2 regions of the Rossellomorea sp. KS-H15a genome follow, and region 2 is predicted to be linked to the other one. Evidence: a T-box and tRNA genes for the amino acid it is inferred to sense, from the RefSeq annotation. Region 2 holds a T-box; the other holds one or more tRNA genes.
What was found. The T-box of region 2 lies ahead of trpS (tryptophan--tRNA ligase). A T-box ahead of a tRNA ligase gene usually reads a tRNA of that ligase, here a tRNA-Trp.

Region 1 (5,065 bases), 260 kb from region 2:
AGTAAGATCCCTAGAAGATGACTAGGTAGATAGGTCAGAGATGGAAGCATGGCGACATGTGGAGTTGACTGATACTAATCGATCGAGGACTTAACCACAAAGAGTCATTATTTTAATGAACAACAATTGGTCGATATTCGGCTTTCTTGACATCAATCCTTTATCTAGTTTTGAAGGAATAAAATTTATATGAAAATATAAAAAAATCCTTGAAAAAAATTATCTACACGATATAATAGTACTTGTCCTTAAAAAAGAGACAATACATAGTCTGGTGACAATGGCGAAGAGGTCACACCCGTTCCCATGCCGAACACGGAAGTTAAGCTCTTCAGCGCCGATGGTAGTTGGGGGATCTCCCCCTGTGAGAGTAGGACGTCGCCAGGCATATCGTTCCGCAGTAGCTCAGTGGTAGAGCTATCGGCTGTTAACCGATCGGTCGCAAGTTCGAATCTTGCCTGCGGAGCCAATATATGGAGAGCTGTCCGAGTGGCCGAAGGAGCACGATTGGAAATCGTGTAGACGGTTAACGCTGTCTCAAGGGTTCAAATCCCTTGCTCTCCGCCATTATATTTTCAATAAGGCCCATTGGTCAAGCGGTTAAGACACCGCCCTTTCACGGCGGTAACACGGGTTCGAATCCCGTATGGGTCACCATTTTCTTTCAAAAAGAATTCATTTACATAGTGGAGGATTAGCTCAGCTGGGAGAGCATCTGCCTTACAAGCAGAGGGTCGGCGGTTCGATCCCGTCATCCTCCACCATGATTTTTACGAAGCGTAAGCGGAGTAAGATAATCTTTCTTCATTATTATGTGTAACTTAACATATCTTATCGTCGCGGGGTGGAGCAGTTCGGTAGCTCGTCGGGCTCATAACCCGAAGGTCGCAGGTTCAAATCCTGTCCCCGCAATACCATTTTTGCTTGTTATTAGTAAAAGATTAACTTTGATCTTTTATGAGTGACGCAAGGATAGTTATTTTCGCTAGCGCGAAAAAACTTTGGTCCGGTAGTTCAGTTGGTTAGAATGCCTGCCTGTCACGCAGGAGGTCGCGGGTTCGAGTCCCGTCCGGACCGCCATTTTTACTTAGAGTATTGTTTCTTGAAAAGGAAAAGGGTTTCGAAAAGCGAGAAGGTCGAGGAAGCAATCGAAGGAACACCGCAGCGTATTTAACATACGTGAGGATGTGACTGAGTGAGCTGACGAAGAGATTCGAAGCTTAGCGGAAGCCGGAAACTATTTGGCTCAGTAGCTCAGTTGGTAGAGCAATGGACTGAAAATCCATGTGTCGGCGGTTCGATTCCGTCCTGAGCCACCATTTATTTACTTGATGCCGGTGTAGCTCAACTGGTAGAGCAACTGACTTGTAATCAGTAGGTTGGGGGTTCAAGTCCTCTTGCCGGCACCAGTCAAGTGATTTAGCTGGAGGGGTAGCGAAGTGGCTAAACGCGGCGGACTGTAAATCCGCTCCTTCGGGTTCGGCAGTTCGAATCTGCCCCCCTCCACCAAGCTTTTTTGCTAAAGCAGAATAAGCATCCATATAGGGGTATAGTTTAACGGTAGAACGAAGGTCTCCAAAACCTTTGGTGTGGGTTCGATTCCTACTACCCCTGCCAATTTTAACATGGCGATTGTGGCGAAGTGGTTAACGCACCTGATTGTGGTTCAGGCATTCGTGGGTTCGATTCCCATCAGTCGCCCCATAAAAGTCACATTTTTATTTCCGTGACATATACTATCAGTGGGCTATAGCCAAGCGGTAAGGCATCGCACTTTGACTGCGACATGCGTTGGTTCGAATCCAGCTAGCCCAGTAGTGCGGAAGTAGTTCAGTGGTAGAACACCACCTTGCCAAGGTGGGGGTCGCGGGTTCGAATCCCGTCTTCCGCTCCAATATTAAGGCGGCATAGCCAAGTGGTAAGGCATGGGTCTGCAAAACCCTGATCACCGGTTCAAATCCGGTTGCCGCCTCCAAATGTAATGCCGGTGTGGCGGAATTGGCAGACGCGCACGACTCAAAATCGTGTTCCTCTGGAGTGCCGGTTCGATCCCGGCCACCGGTACCACATCGCGGGTGTAGTTTAGTGGTAAAACCTCAGCCTTCCAAGCTGATGATGAGGGTTCGATTCCCTTCACCCGCTCCAACTTACATACGACAGACTTTCTCTTTATGAGGAAGTCTTTTTTATTTGTTCAAATCTCAGCATTATTTCAACACCACTTAATGATTTGCAAAACTAACTTTTCACACAAAACTCACAACCTTTTCTTTTACCCATCACCCACCAAAACAAAACCCATCTAGTCAAAATAGTGCACCTTCTTCGTCAATTGAGTTCCCCTTATTAAGAAAGCGCTACCATTATAATAAAAGAAAGCGATTACACAGATAGGGTGGTGATACGGGTGGAACCAAAGATTCAGACTGGACCAGTAAGCCCAGATGTACAAATGAAGGCAGTGACAAAGAAGAAGTTCAAGTATAAGAGCTTGCTGACGTACGCTGCCTTTGTTGGACCGGCACTTTTATTTTTCTTAGTGATTCAGATTCTTCCATTCTTGATGGGTGTGTATTATTCCTTCACCTCATGGAATGGTGTCAGCTCGGTTGTCGAGTGGGTTGGATTCGATAACTACAAAAAGATCTTCACGGATGATAAGACGTTTTTTAATTCATTCATGTTCACTACGAAGTTTATGTTTGCGGCAGTGATCATCAGTAACTTGATAGGATTCGGATTTGCCCTGTTGTTGAATGCCGCGTTGAAGACGCGCAATATCCTGAGGACGGTATTCTTTATCCCCAACGTCATCGGGGGATTGTTACTAGGGTTCATCTGGCAGTTCATCTTTGTTAAAGGATTTGCATCACTTGGGAATATGACGGATATCGGATTCTTTAAGATGCCGTGGCTTGGTGATGAGAAGACGGCTTTCTGGGGGATTGTCATCGTATTTGCCTGGCAGATATCGGGGTATATGATGGTCATTTATGTAGCGGCATTGCAAGGGGTGGACAATTCACTTCTTGAAGCAGCGAAAATGGATGGGGCATCAAATTGGACCCTCCTCACAAAAATCATTATTCCTTTAATATTACCTGCATTCACGATTTGTTTCTTCCTGACGATTTCGATGGCATTTAAAATATTTGATCTTAACATCTCGCTGACAGGCGGTGGGCCATTTAACTCCACGCAATCTGTAGCGATCAATATCTATCAGGAAGCTTTCCAGAATAACCGTTATGGACTTGGGACGGCGAAGTCGATTCTGTTCTTTGTGGTAGTGGCCGTGTTTACGACGGTCCAGGTAATGGTGACGAAGAAGAAGGAGGTTGAGGCGTAATGGGCAATCGCTATACGAAAAGAACATTTGTATTAGAGATCATCGGGATTGTGATCGGGCTCATTTTCCTTATCCCTTTCTACTTCGTACTGGTCAACTCGGTGAAACCATTTGCTGCGATTTTGATTGATGCGGCAGCATGGCCGGAGGAATTTATGTTTTCGAACTACGCAAAAGTGTGGGAAGTCATTAATTTCCCCCGGGCTTTCTGGAACTCATTGATCATCACCGTTTTCAGTAATATTGGCCTAGTGATCATCAGCTCAATGGCGGCGTGGAAAATGGTCCGTACGCCAGGGAAGTTCAGCAAGATCTTATTCGTGATCTTTGTTTCAGCCATGGTGATCCCGTTCCAGACGGTGATGATTCCCTTGATGAAGGTCGGGGGTACACTGGGACTGACAAATAGCATTCCCGGTCTCATTCTCATGTACTTTGGGTTCGGAGTGCCACTTTCCCTGTTCTTATATCACGGATTTGTGAAAACCGTCCCGATTGAAATCGAGGAATCAGCGATGATAGACGGCTGCAGTCAGTTTGGCGTGTTTTGGAGAATCGTCTTCCCATTACTGAAGCCGATAACGGTTACTGTGATTATTTTGAACACATTGTGGATCTGGAATGATTACCTGCTTCCACTCCTTGTGTTACAGGATGCGGAACTGCGTACGATCCCGCTTGCTGCAAGCTCCTTCTTTGCACAGTATACGAAGCAGTGGGATATGGGACTTGCAGCTTTGGTACTTGGGATCACACCGATCATCATCTTCTTCCTGTTTTTGCAGAAGCATATTATCAAAGGAATTGCGTCAGGTTCGATCAAGTAGATATAAAGTTTCTGTCGAGATGGTCTATCATTGATACAGAAATTTATATAAAATATTTTATATCAGGGAGGTCATTCCATTTATGAAGCGTATTTTATTACTATGTATGTCTTTGGTTTTAGTATTTGGAATCATTGCAGGTTGTTCTTCTAAAGACAAAACAAGCAGTTCAGGCGGGGATTCAGGTTCAGGTGATGATGTCGTAACATTGAATTTCTTCCAGTTCAAGGTTGAAATTGCCGATCAGCTTCAAGAAATGATCAAAGAATTCGAAGCGGAGCATCCGAACATTAAAATCAAGCTTGAAACCGTTGGTGGAGGTGCCGATTACGGTGCTGCCCTTAAAGCGAAATTTGCATCAGGTGAAGAGCCGGATATTTTCAACAATGGTGGATTCAAAGAGTTAGAGCTTTGGAAAGAGAAGCTTGCGGATCTTTCTGGTGAACCTTGGGTTGAGCATGTCCTTCCGATCGGGAAAGTTCCGATGACGGATGAGGACGGCAAGCTTTATGGTATGCCAGTTAACTTAGAAGGGTATGGTTTTGTTTACAACAAAGATTTATTCGAAAAAGCAGGTATCACTGAGCCTCCTAAAACGATTGATGAGTTGAAAGACGCTGCGAAGAAGCTCGAGGCGAAGAAAATCACTCCATTCTCAGCTGGTTACGGCGAATGGTGGGTAATCGGTCAGCATTTACTGAACATTCCTTTTGCACAACAGGAAGATCCGGATGCGTTCATCGCGGGACTTTATGACGGTTCTGAGAAGATTGTAGGGAACGAGAAGTTCAAACAGTTTAAAGAAGTACTGGATACTGAGCTTAAATATGCCAACGATAATCCTTTAACAACGGATTATAATACGCAGGTCACGTTGTTTGCTTCTGGT
Region 2 (5,065 bases):
GTAGTAAGCAGGGATCGATCCGTTGTTAAGTAATACATCAACCATACCTTGCTTGTCATAAGCAGCATCGATTGCTTTACGAGCGTTAACATTTTTCAATACTTCATTACCTTGGTTTAAACGTAAGAAGTATACGGATGTAGCAGCTCTTGTTTTGAAGTTCTCATCAGATTTGTACTTGTCAACGAATTCAGCTGAAAGACCAGCGATATCCGCTTTGTTTGTTTCATAAAGGTTTACACCAGTAGCAGTATCCTTAACGATGTTGAAGTTAACTTCTTTCAACTTCACAGTTTCTGCATCCCAGTAGTCTTCGTTTTTAGAAAGTTTGAAGCTTTGCTCATGCTTCCACTCAGAAAGAGTGAATGGTCCGTTATACACAACCGTGTCAGCTTCAAGACCGAACTTGTCGCCTTGCTCTTCCACGAATTTTTGATTTTGAGGATAGAATGTTGCGAAAGAAAGTAAAGCTTTGAAATATGGTACCGGAGTTTCAAGCTGAACTTCTAATGTTTTGTCATCAGTTGCTTTAACACCTAATTCATCAACTGGTAGGTCACCAGCATTTACTTTAGCAGCGTTTTTGATATCGTACATGATGTACGCATACTCTGCACCAGTGTCAGGGTTTAAAGCTTTTTTCCAAGCGTAAACGAAGTCATTAGCCGTAACGGGGTCTCCATTTGACCATTTCGCATCACGGATCTTGAACGTGTAAGTTTTTCCATCTTCACTTACTTGTGGTTCTTCAGCAGCCATACCAAGAACTGCTTCATCATTTTCACCTAAACGGTAAAGGCCTTCTAATACGTTGTTCATTACGTTGAATGAAACAGCGTCAGTTGCCAGTGTAGAGTCCATTGATGGGATCTCTGAACCCTCGATAAGATTAAGTACTTGTTCTTTCTTTTCGTCAGAACCGCCTGCACCTGATCCTTCCTCATTGCCCTCAGTCTTCTTGTCGCCGCCACAAGCAGCCAAGAAAGTACTTAGAGCCAGAAGAAGAACCAGCAAGAATGAAAACTTTTTCTTCATCTTGAAATTGACCTCCTCGTAAATCTCATATTTATTTATCTTCTAATTTTCAGAAGATTTGTTACTTATTATACATGATAGAGAAATTATTGCAATATGAATTTAACAGTTTTTTTGCTAAATTATCAGATTAGTAGGTATATTGTTGTCTAAACCCTGTTACATCAACGTTTTTTCTAAATATTTTAGAGAGTTTGTCCCATTACAATTGTTACAATCATAAATTTCATCCATGTAAAATCATTCTGCATAGTGGATATTATTTCTTCTTCCGACACCCCCCTTCTATTATAAATATTAAAACATCAGACTAAATATAAATAATAGAATTAATACTTATTTCTCCCTCTATCATTATTGGAAATCAGATACCGTTCGTATGTACGCCCTGCATGGATGTCTGTTTTCTTACCTCAAACAATAACGAAAGAATTGAATATATATGAATGATAATTGAATTATTCTTCTCCCTTCATGTATACTTTGGTTAAAAACATCTTAAGGAGCATTATGAAACGAATGAAATTGTTCAACATACTTACCTTTCTTATTTTTATCATTGCCATGGTTGTGGCTTCATTGCAGGAAAAAGATCTATTTCTTTCTATTATAGACAGTTTGTTTGTCATCGGGATTGCCTATATCAGTATCGGTGCCCTCCTTTATATTTTTGGAAAGGGATTTTTCAACGGGATCGTGTACGCTCTTAAAAGATTTCGCCATAGCACGAAACAAGGAAAGTATATATCCCAGTTCGATGACCTGGATGAGATGAAAGAAGCTCACGAGGAATATGGTGTACAACGTTCCTACTCCATTACGAAATCCTTTTTATTGACCGGAGGACTCGCATTCGTCCTTTCGATTATCATGACCTACCTTCTGTACACTTGAATTCACCCTTTTTTTCTCATATAATATCTACATATGAATGAAAGTATAAGCATGGATGAAGAGTAGTACTTTTCAGGGTGAGTCAAAGAGAGCTTGTGGGTGGTGCGAACAAGTATTCATTCGAAAAGGAATGGACTTCGGAGCTTTATGTGTGAAACGGAGTAGCACATAACGGGATTACCTTACGTTAAAGAGGTTCCATGCACGTCATGGACTAAGGTGGCTCTAACGGGCACTTAGGGTGGCACCGCGGAAATCATCCCATTCGTCCCTATTTTTCATAGGACGGGTGGGTTTTTATTTTGTGTAAAACTAGGAGGAAATGAAATGAAGACAATATTTAGTGGCATTCAGCCGAGTGGGACGATCACCCTCGGTAATTACATCGGAGCGATGAAGCAATTCACCGAGCTTCAGGAAGAATATAATTGTTACTTCTGTGTGGTTGACCAGCACGCGATCACAGTGGCTCAGGATAAAATGGAGCTGCGTAAAAACATCCGCAGTCTTGCCGCCCTGTATATCGCTTGTGGCATCGATCCGGAGAAATCCACATTATTCATTCAATCGGAAGTTCCTGCACACGCACAGGCAGGATGGATCCTGCAGTGTGTGACCTATATCGGGGAGCTTGAAAGAATGACTCAATTCAAAGATAAATCTCATGGCAAAGAGGCCGTTTCAGCAGGATTATTAACGTACCCACCGCTTATGGCGGCTGACATCCTGTTATATGGAACAGATCTTGTTCCCGTCGGGGAGGATCAGAAACAGCATCTGGAACTGACCAGGAACCTGGCGGAACGCTTCAACAATAAATACAATGATATCTTTACTGTACCCGAAGTAAGAATCCCCAAAGTCGGTGCCCGGGTTATGTCCCTTCAGGACCCGTTGAAGAAGATGAGTAAATCCGATTCGAACCAGAAAGCGTTCATTACACTCCTTGACGATCCTAAACAGATCGAGAAGAAAATCAAGAGTGCCGTAACCGATTCAGATGGCATTGTGAAATATGATAAAGAAAGCAAGCCCGGCGTGTCTAACCTCCTTTCGATCTATTCGATTCTTGAAGGTACTTCTATAGAAGAACTCGAACAGAAATATGAAGGGAAAGGATACGGGGACTTCAAAAGCGACTTGGCACAAGTGGTCATAAACGCCATCAAGCCGGTACAGGACCGCTACTATGAATTGATCGATTCAGAGGAATTGGATGATATCCTTGATCGCGGTGCAGAAAAGGCAAACTTCGCAGCAAACAAAATGCTGAAGAAGATGGAAAAGGCCATGGGACTGGGAAGAAAAGAGAGAAAGAGGAAATAAACAGAAAGGCCAGAGACTGCTTCCGCGGTGTCTGGCCTTTTTCCTGCCGGCATACAAAAAAACCTCAAGCCCACTCCTGACTCAAGGTTTTCATGCGAAGTATCAATTTACCTTAGGACGGTTTTCCACTTCCCATAGTTTTTCGAAAAATGGTTGTCCCTTTATCAAATTTTCACAGAGAGTGAGGTGCTTGTCCGACCAACCGTACTGGGTTTCTTCATATAGCATCTGCCATATGTCTTCGAAATCCATTTCCTGTATGGTGCGGTAGCGCTCTGGTGCCCATTCGGTGTACCAATAGCGGATTTCCGCCGTGTTGTTTGAACTGTGAAGTTGATCAAGGGCCATGAATAACAGCTGCTTCAATTGTCTTTCCTTCCGCGTTAGCCCACTCATCATATAAGGATTCGGGGAAAGAATATGATACGCATCCTCCCTTTTACCGTCCGGCTCAATGGAATACTGTACCGTTTCATGACTTTCGACCATTTCATACACCAGTTGTTCCTGTCTTGGTATCAGCCTGCTTTTTCTGATTGGAACGGTGTATCCGATTGTGTCCACTGCCAGTATCCCGGTACCATCCGTCACAATGAAACAATAATCCAACTGGATCCGTTCGTGGTTTTTTCGCAGATACGCTTTTTGATAGACATGATGGAGCAGTTGTTGAGGTAACTCTGATAGATCATTCTCGATGTAATGAAACAGTGTCGTGTCTACTTTAATCAGAGGAACCTGATCCAGTAATTCAATAACGTCCTCTTTTCTCCATTCATGAAAATGGCAGACATTGTAACCATTTTCTTCGCCTTCGAACCAATTTACCCATACATCATGAAGATATAACATGATTGACCCCTCGCTTTGCTTCAATCTTATTTGTCAATCAGTATAGGCTAATCCGTGTAAATTTATTCCTATCATAAGGGGTTTTATGATAGTGATTATATTTTTCTGCGGGGTATATAGATCGAGAGGGTGATGACGAGGATTCCCAAAAGGAATAAATAACATTCGACACGTGTGGAGACGAAGACTATATAGTCTGCAAATGTCATTCCGGTCGTAAGCAAGTTTAAATACATGATTAAACTTACTCCTCCTGAAACAGCCAGTCCAAATCCTATAAAGAGCCCGAACAATTGTACCACCATACCTTCCGCCTCTATCCTTACATTTAGATATTGGAGCCCGTCCATGCTTAGTATATTTTATGAAAAGAACAGGAAGATATGACGGCACAGGACATTCTAATTTCAGGAAGATCAGATTCAGTAATTCCCTTGATTTCTATGGTAAAAATACTGCTGACGGTTCTCCTATGAGGGAAAGGGTTGACGAATCCTGTTTCTTTAAAAACTGTTGCACCAATCGGTAGCCCGATGAATAGCCGAGCATTTTCGGAAAGGATTTCTGTCCAAGAAGCAGCTGATCATGCAGGGGACTATCCCGCCTCACTTCCAAATTGGGCTCTATCCATTTTTCATAGTAGCGGGACAACTCTTGTTCATCATACGCTTTTGTCCAGGGAGCCACATATTTCTCTCCACAGTATTCTTTGACAGCCGTTTCTGCCAGCCCTTCAAAGATGATGGAGTCAAGGAGCGTGTAGTGATCCTCCTTTTTGCTTAACCGCTTCATTCTGACACAGTGATGATATTCATGGACAAATAACGCTTCATACTCTTTTGGGTCTTCCTGGTCCGTAACAAAAAAGAAGATTTCATCTTTGAAGCATACCCCTGATTTTTTCATGGATGACTGGAACATCCCCCTTTTTTCCTGTACGGGGAATAGATAGATCGGA

Region 1: it has a tRNA-Trp gene. The T-box ahead of trpS (tryptophan--tRNA ligase) is inferred to sense a tRNA for this amino acid. The anticodon was not compared.

Annotation. Positions count from the first base shown of each region.
Region 1 is NZ_CP096886.1:1,800,071-1,805,135, forward strand. It holds rRNA gene M1J35_RS09220 (23S ribosomal RNA) at 1-98, shown strand, start outside; rRNA gene rrf (5S ribosomal RNA) at 271-387, shown strand; tRNA gene M1J35_RS09230 (tRNA-Asn) at 395-469, shown strand; tRNA gene M1J35_RS09235 (tRNA-Ser) at 476-567, shown strand; tRNA gene M1J35_RS09240 (tRNA-Glu) at 583-657, shown strand; tRNA gene M1J35_RS09245 (tRNA-Val) at 689-764, shown strand; tRNA gene M1J35_RS09250 (tRNA-Met) at 839-912, shown strand; tRNA gene M1J35_RS09255 (tRNA-Asp) at 1,004-1,080, shown strand; tRNA gene M1J35_RS09260 (tRNA-Phe) at 1,244-1,319, shown strand; tRNA gene M1J35_RS09265 (tRNA-Thr) at 1,334-1,409, shown strand; tRNA gene M1J35_RS09270 (tRNA-Tyr) at 1,426-1,509, shown strand; tRNA gene M1J35_RS09275 (tRNA-Trp) at 1,544-1,617, shown strand; tRNA gene M1J35_RS09280 (tRNA-His) at 1,629-1,704, shown strand; tRNA gene M1J35_RS09285 (tRNA-Gln) at 1,744-1,815, shown strand; tRNA gene M1J35_RS09290 (tRNA-Gly) at 1,820-1,894, shown strand; tRNA gene M1J35_RS09295 (tRNA-Cys) at 1,902-1,975, shown strand; tRNA gene M1J35_RS09300 (tRNA-Leu) at 1,984-2,067, shown strand; tRNA gene M1J35_RS09305 (tRNA-Gly) at 2,072-2,145, shown strand; gene M1J35_RS09310 (carbohydrate ABC transporter permease) at 2,453-3,349, shown strand; gene M1J35_RS09315 (carbohydrate ABC transporter permease) at 3,349-4,176, shown strand; gene M1J35_RS09320 (ABC transporter substrate-binding protein) at 4,259-5,065, shown strand, end outside.
Region 2 is NZ_CP096886.1:2,055,784-2,060,848, reverse strand. It holds gene M1J35_RS10590 (peptide ABC transporter substrate-binding protein) at 1-1,035, opposite strand, end outside; gene M1J35_RS10585 (DUF3899 domain-containing protein) at 1,546-1,929, shown strand; T-box leader at 1,973-2,205, shown strand; gene trpS (tryptophan--tRNA ligase) at 2,257-3,255, shown strand; gene M1J35_RS10575 (YjbA family protein) at 3,358-4,107, opposite strand; gene M1J35_RS10570 (YuzI family membrane protein) at 4,203-4,412, opposite strand; gene M1J35_RS10565 (DUF2268 domain-containing putative Zn-dependent protease) at 4,549-5,065, opposite strand, start outside.